DNA from 2 places in the Saccharothrix sp. DSM 118769 genome. Region 2 is predicted to be linked to the other one. Evidence: predicted binding sites of a transcription regulator. Region 2 holds the regulator's gene; the other holds the start of a gene.
The links. Region 2 encodes HspR, which represses chaperone genes until heat shock. Its sites were predicted from a motif close to ANNTTGAGTNNNNNNNACTCAANNT; they were not measured.

Region 1 (3,405 bases), 1.2 Mb from region 2:
ACCTGACCACGAACCTCGTGCTGATGACCACGGACCTGTCCGAGGGCCGCCCCTACCGGCTGCCGTTCACCGAACCGGCGGACGCGTGGCTGTTCTGCCGCCGCTGCCTGTCCCGCGTGCTGCCGGCGCGCACCGTGGACCGGCTCGGCCAGGACCCCACCGGGCACCGCTGCCCCCTGCACGACGACGAGCCCGTGCACGTCCTGCCGCGCGACCTGCCGGTGGCGCTGGCCGTGCGGATGTCCATGCCGCTGCCCGGCCTGATCGCCGCCGTGCCGCTGGTGCGCGCCGAACCGGAGCCGCGGGTGCACTGGTTCTCCGACGGCGGCATCACCAGCAACTTCCCGATCCACTTCTTCGACGTGCTGCTGCCGCGCTGGCCGACGTTCGGGCTGAGCCTCCAGCCGTACCCGCCGGGCGACGACCGCGACGTGTGGCTGCCCGAGCAGGACGCGTCCACCAGTGGCACGCCGTGGCGCGGCGTCGACCGGGTCCGGCACTTCGCGACGGCGATCCTCGACACGGTGCTGGGGTGGCGCGACACCATGCAGTCCGCGCTGCCGGGCTACCGGGGCCGCATCGCGCACGTCCGGGTCGGCGCGGCGGAGGGCGGCACGAACCTGTTCATGCGCCCGGAGACCGTCCGGGCCCTGGCCGAGCGGGGCCGGGAGGCGGGCAGGCTGCTGCGCACCCGCTTCACCGAGGACGACGCCGCCAAGACCGACCGCTACCGGTGGATCAGGATGCGGCTGGCCATGCGCGAGTACCGGCAGCTCGCCGCGCAGGTCGACGAGCGCGCCGCGCTCTACCGCGACCTGACCGCGCGCTACGAGGTGCCCGCCGACCTGCACGGTTGGTTCGCGACGCCGCCGGCGGGCACCGACCCGGAGGCGGCGCGGATCGGCCTGACCCTGGACGCCCTCGGCGCGGTGCCCGACGGGCCGTTCGACGGCGAGCCGCCGGTGGACCCGGACCTCCGCCTCACGCCGCCGGAGTGACCGGGACCGGCGGCGCGACCGGGGCTCATCGGGTCAGGGCTTGCGGCCCACGCCCGCGTAGGCGCTGATGTAGGCGTCGTCCGAGTCGGGGCGCCACTCGGCCAGCGGCACGACGCCGGGCTCGACCACGTCCAGGCCCTCGAAGAACGCGGTGATCTCCGCGCCCGAGCGGAGCACCAGGGGGCTGTCGGTCTTGCGGTAGATGGCGTTGACCTGCTCGCCGCCCTCGATGCCCTCCGCCGAGATGCCGTCCCAGCTCGCGTGGGAGATGGCGACGTGGCTGCCCGGGGCCAGGACCTCGCGGTAGCGGGTGACGGCGGTCTTCGGGTCGTCCGCGTCGGGCACGAAGTGCAGCACGGCCACCATCAGCAGGCCGATGGGGCGGTCGAAGTCGAGCATCCGCTTGACCTCGTCGTTGTCCAGCACCGAGTCCGGGTCGCGCAGGTCGGCCTGGATGGCGCTGGCCAGCGGGTTGTCCGCGAGCAGGGCCGTGCTGTGCGCGACGGCGACCGGCTCGACGTCGGCGTAGACGACCTTCGCCAGCGGGTTGGCCTGCTGGGCGATCTCGTGCACGTTGCCCACGGTCGGGATGCCCGAGCCCAGGTCGAGGAACTGGTCGATGCCCTGGTCCAGCAGGTACCGGACGGACCGGCGCAGGAACGACCGGTTGGCGCGCGCCGCGCCCGGCATGCCGGGGAAGATCTGCTCGACGGACTTCGCCGCCTCGCGGTCGACCGCGAAGTTGTGCGACCCGCCCAGGTAGTAGTCGTACATCCGGGCCGCGCTCGGCCGGTCCAGGTCCACCGAGGACGGGACCCAGCTCGCCTGCTCCATGCGCACATCTCCTCGTCAGCCGACTGCGTGATCGTCGTCGCGCGCCAAACCGGGCACAACCCCCGAATGGACGCTCGCTCAGGGCGAACACCTACCGGAAACAAACCCGGGCTCACCTTGGTTGAGCCAATCAGACTCAACTTTGGAGGAGATCATGGGCGAGACGTTGGCGCTCCCGGTGCTGCCGCTGGACGACGTGGTCGTGCTGCCCGGCATGGTGGTGCCGATCCGGTTGAGCGGCTCGGACGCCACCTCCGAGGCCCGGGCCGCCATCGAGGCCGCCACCGCCGCGGGCGGTCAGCAGAAGGTGCTGCTGGTGCCCCGGCTGGACGGCAAGTACGCGAAGGTCGGCACGTTGGCGCTGATCGAGCAGGTCGGGCGGCTCTCCGGCGGCGAGCGGGCGGCCGTGGTGCGCGGCACGGAGCGCGTGCGCATCGGCACCGGCACGACCGGCCCCGGCGCGGCGCTGTGGGTGGAGGCGACCGTCGCCGACGTGCCGCCGGCCGACGACCGCACCCGCGAGCTGGCCCGCGAGTACCGGGCGATGGTGACCACGATCCTCCAGCAGCGCGGCGCGTGGCAGGTGGTCGACTCGGTGCAGCAGGTCGACGATCCGTCGGCGCTGGCGGACCTGGCGGGCTACGCCTCGTACCTGAGCGACACCCAGAAGGTGTGGCTGCTGGAGACGCCGGACACCGCGCAGCGGCTGGAGAAGCTGCTGGAGTGGGGCCGCGAGCACCTGACCGAGCTGGACGTGGCCGAGACGATCCGCAAGGACGTCAAGGAGGGCGTGGAGAAGCAGCAGCGGGAGTTCCTGCTGCGCCAGCAGCTGGCCGCGATCCGCAAGGAGCTGGCCGAGCTGGACGGCAAGCCGGTCACCGAGGAGCAGGACTACCGGGCCCGCGTCGAGGGCGCCGACCTGCCGGAGCACGTGCGCAAGGCGGCGCTGGCCGAGGTCGACAAGCTGGAGCGGACCTCCGAGCAGTCGCCCGAGGTCGGCTGGATCAGGACGTGGCTGGACACGGTCCTGGAGCTGCCCTGGAACAACCGCACGAGCGACAACTACGACATCGCGGGCGCGCGGGCGGTGCTGGACGCCGACCACGCGGGCCTGGACGACGTGAAGGAGCGCATCACCGAGTACCTGGCCGTGCGGCGGCGGCGCGCCGACCGCGGCATGGGCGTCGTCGGCGGGCGGCGGTCCGGCGCGGTGCTGGCCCTGGTGGGCCCGCCCGGGGTCGGCAAGACCTCGCTCGGCGAGTCGGTCGCGCGGGCCATGGGCCGCGAGTTCGTCCGGGTCGCCCTGGGCGGCGTGCGGGACGAGGCCGAGATCCGCGGCCACCGGCGCACCTACGTGGGGGCACTGCCCGGCCGGATCGTGCGGGCCATCTCCGAGGCCGGCTCGATGAACCCGGTCGTGCTGCTCGACGAGATCGACAAGGTCGGCGCGGACTACCGGGGCGACCCGACCGCGGCGCTGCTGGAGGTGCTGGACCCGGCGCAGAACCACACGTTCCGGGACCACTACCTGGAGGTGGAGCTGGACCTGTCGGACGTGGTGTTCCTGGCCACG
Region 2 (3,405 bases):
CGACGCGGCGCCCGAGGTGGCCGACGACCCGTCCGTCGCGCTGAAGGCCCAGCTCGACGAGCGGACCGCCGACCTCCAGCGGCTCACCGCCGAGTACGCCAACTACCGCAAGCGCGTCGAGCGCGACCGCGAGGCGGTCGTGGCCAACGCCAAGGCGCAGGTGGCCGGCGAACTCCTCGGCGTGCTCGACGACATCGAGCGGGCCGGCGCGCACGGCGACCTCACCGGCGCGTTCAAGGCGGTGGCCGACAAGCTCGTCAACGCCCTGCACGCCACCGGCCTGGAGCCGTTCGGGCACGACGGCGAGGAGTTCGACCCGTCCGTCCACGAGGCCGTGCAGCACAGCACGTCACCCGACGTCAGCGGACCCACCGTGACCGCCGTGCTCCGGCGCGGCTACCGCTTCGGCGAGCGCGTGCTCCGGCCCGCGCTGGTCGCGGTGACCGACCACGAGCCCGCGGCCGCACCGGCCGCGGACGACCAGCAGGACTAGGAAAGGGGGCGGCGTCCGATGAGCGCTAGGGACTGGATCGAGAAGGACTTCTACCGCGAACTGGGCGTCTCCTCCGACGCCTCGGCCGACGAGATCAAGAAGGCGTACCGGAAGTTGGCGCGGGAGCTCCACCCCGACGCCAACCCCGGTGACGCCAAGGCCGAGGCGCGCTTCAAGGCCGTCTCCGAGGCGTACGGCGTGCTGTCCGACGCCGCGAAGCGCAAGCAGTACGACGAAGCCCGCCGCCTCTTCGCCGGGGGCGGCGGGTTCCCCGGCGGCTTCGGCACCGGTGGCGGCGGCGGGTTCGACGTCGGCGACCTGTTCAACCGGCAGCAGCAGGCCGGCGGCATGGGCGGCGGCCTCGGCGACCTCCTCGGCGGGCTGTTCAACCGCCGGGGCGGCGGCACCGCGTCCGCCACCCGCCCCCGGCGCGGCGAGGACGTCGAGACCGACGTGCGCATCGACTTCACCGAGGCCGTGCGCGGCGCCACCGTCCCCATGCGGCTCGCCAGCCCCGCCACCTGCGGCACCTGCACCGGGTCCGGCGCCCGCCCCGGCACGTCCCCCCGCACCTGCACCAACTGCGGCGGCGCCGGCCTCGTCACCCGCAGCCAGGGCGCGTTCGCGTTCAGCGAGCCGTGCGCCGACTGCCGCGGCACCGGCCGGCTCATCGACGACCCGTGCCCCGAGTGCGGCGGCGACGGCGTCAGCACCAAGACCCGCACCCTCACCATCCGCATCCCCGCCGGCGTCGACGACGGGCAGCGCATCCGCCTCGCCGGCCAGGGCGAACCCGGCCGCAACAACGGCCCGGCGGGCGACCTGTTCGTGCGCGTCCACGTGACGCCGCACCCCGTCTTCGGCCGCACCGGCAACGACCTGACCCTCACCACGCCCGTCACGTTCCCCGAACTGGCGCTCGGCACCACGTTGACCGTGCCCACGCTCGACGGCAAGGTGACGTTGAAGGTCCCCGCCGGCACGGCGAGCGGGCGCGTGCTGCGGGCCAAGGGCAAGGGCATCGCCCGGCGCGACGGGCAGGTCGGCGACCTGCTCATCACGCTCCAGGTGGCCGTGCCCAACAACATGGACGCCGACGCCCGCGAAGCACTGGAGAACTACGCCTCGGCCACCGCTCAGCACGACCCGCGCGCCGAGCTCAACGCCCTGTTGGAGAAGAGGTCGGTGTGAGCTTCCCGTTCCCGCCCGGCACCGACGAGGACACGCCGTTCTTCGTCATCTCCGTGGCCGCCCAGCTGTCGGGCCTGCACGCCCAGACCCTGCGCGCCTACGACCGCATGGGCCTGGTCTCCCCGGGCCGCACGTCGGGCGGCGGCAGGCGGTACTCGATGCGCGACATCGTGCTGCTGCGCGAGGTGCAGCGCCTGTCCCAGGAGGAAGGCGTCAACCTGGCGGGCGTCAAGCGCATCATCGAGCTGGAGAACGAGGTCGGCGCCCTGCGGACGAGGGTGCAGGAGCTGACCGAGGAGCTGGCGCAGGCCTTGGCGGCGGCCGAGCACGCGGCGGCCTCGGTGCACGCGTCGTACCGGCGCGACCTCGTGCCGGTGCGGCACGAGACGGCCCTGGTGGTCTGGAAGCCGGCGAAGAAGCGCTGATCAGACCGGGGGCGGCGACACGATCGGGTGATCATCGGCCCTGAGGTGTACGTAAACGGGGGTCCGGCCACTCGGTTGCACATGAGGAACCCCGCGACGCACCACCCGACCATCCCCACCCACCGCCGGCCCACCCCGGTCAGCCACCCCAGCCGGCCATCCCCGGCCCGTGATCTTCAGCCCGGCCGATCCCAGCCCGGCCGATCCCAGCCCGGCCGATCCCAGCCCGGCCGATCCCAGCCCGGCCGATCCCAGCCCGGCCGATCCCAGCCCGGCCGATCCCAGCCCGGCCGATCCCAGCCCGGCCGATCCCAGCCCGGCCGATCCCAGCCCGGCCGATCCCAGCCCGGCCGATCCCAGCCCGGCCGATCCCAGCCCGGCCGATCCCAGCCCGGCCGCTCGCACCCGCTGACCGCCGCTGCCGCCCAGGCCCCGCCGCCTGTGCGCCGCTGCTCGCGGCTGTTCGCCTGCGCGCCGCTCCTCGCCTGCTCGCGGCTGTTCGCCCGTGCCGCCAGGGCCAAGGCCGTCGCCAGGGCCGGGGGCGTAGTCGGGGCGGAGCCGAGGACGGGAGCGGTCAGTCCAGCGTGAACGGGTCGTACTTGATCCGGTCCAGCGGCGTCCCGGCGACCAGCATCCGCGACACGGTGGCGCGGATCATCGACGGCGACCCGCACACCAGCACGTCGCGGTCCTGCCACGTCCCGTACCGCGTGACCACGTCGGCCAGCGTGCCCTGCTCCACGCCCCGCGCGCCCGGGTCCGACTCCAGCACCGGCACGACGGTCAGCCACGGGTTGGTCATCGCGAACCGCTGGAGGTTGTCCAGGTCGTACAGGTCCTCGCGGGTCCGGCCGCCCATGAACAGGTGCACGCGCGGGTTCTCGCCCCACTTGGCCATCTCGTCGATGATCGCGTGCATCGGCGCCACGCCCGTGCCGCCGGCGACCATGAGCACGTCGCGCCCGGACTTCCGGTCGACCGACAGCCGGCCCATGGGCGGGCCGATGCGCCAGACGTCGCCGGGCTGCGTGTGCCCGACGATCGACCGGCTGACCCAGCCGCCCTCGACCGAGCGGATGTGGAACTCGATGATGCCGTCGTCGCGCGGCGCGTTGGCCGGTGTGAAGTAGCGCCACAGGCGGGCGCGCTGGGGCGTCTCCACGCTCACGTACTGGCCGGCGCGGTAGTTCACCGGGTGGTCCGGTTGCAGCCGCACGACGGCCAGGTCCCAGCTCACCCGCTGGTGCTCCAGCACGGTGGCGTGCCAGTACGCGGGGCCGTCGTCGGCCGCGGCGG

Region 1: a site for HspR is predicted at 1,951-1,975, ahead of lon (endopeptidase La). Genes of this name have one in related genera too.

The regions. Positions count from the first base shown of each region.
Region 1 is NZ_CP193627.1:8,319,942-8,323,346, forward strand. Features, by position in the region: gene ACRAKJ_RS35165 (patatin) at 1-998, shown strand, start outside; gene ACRAKJ_RS35170 (SAM-dependent methyltransferase) at 1,032-1,832, opposite strand; gene lon (endopeptidase La) at 1,987-3,405, shown strand, end outside.
Region 2 is NZ_CP193627.1:9,532,266-9,535,670, reverse strand. Features, by position in the region: gene grpE (nucleotide exchange factor GrpE) at 1-493, shown strand, start outside; gene dnaJ (molecular chaperone DnaJ) at 512-1,684, shown strand; gene ACRAKJ_RS41080 (heat shock protein transcriptional repressor HspR) at 1,681-2,109, shown strand; gene ACRAKJ_RS41075 (hypothetical protein) at 2,279-2,521, shown strand; gene ACRAKJ_RS41070 (FAD-binding oxidoreductase) at 2,684-3,405, opposite strand, start outside.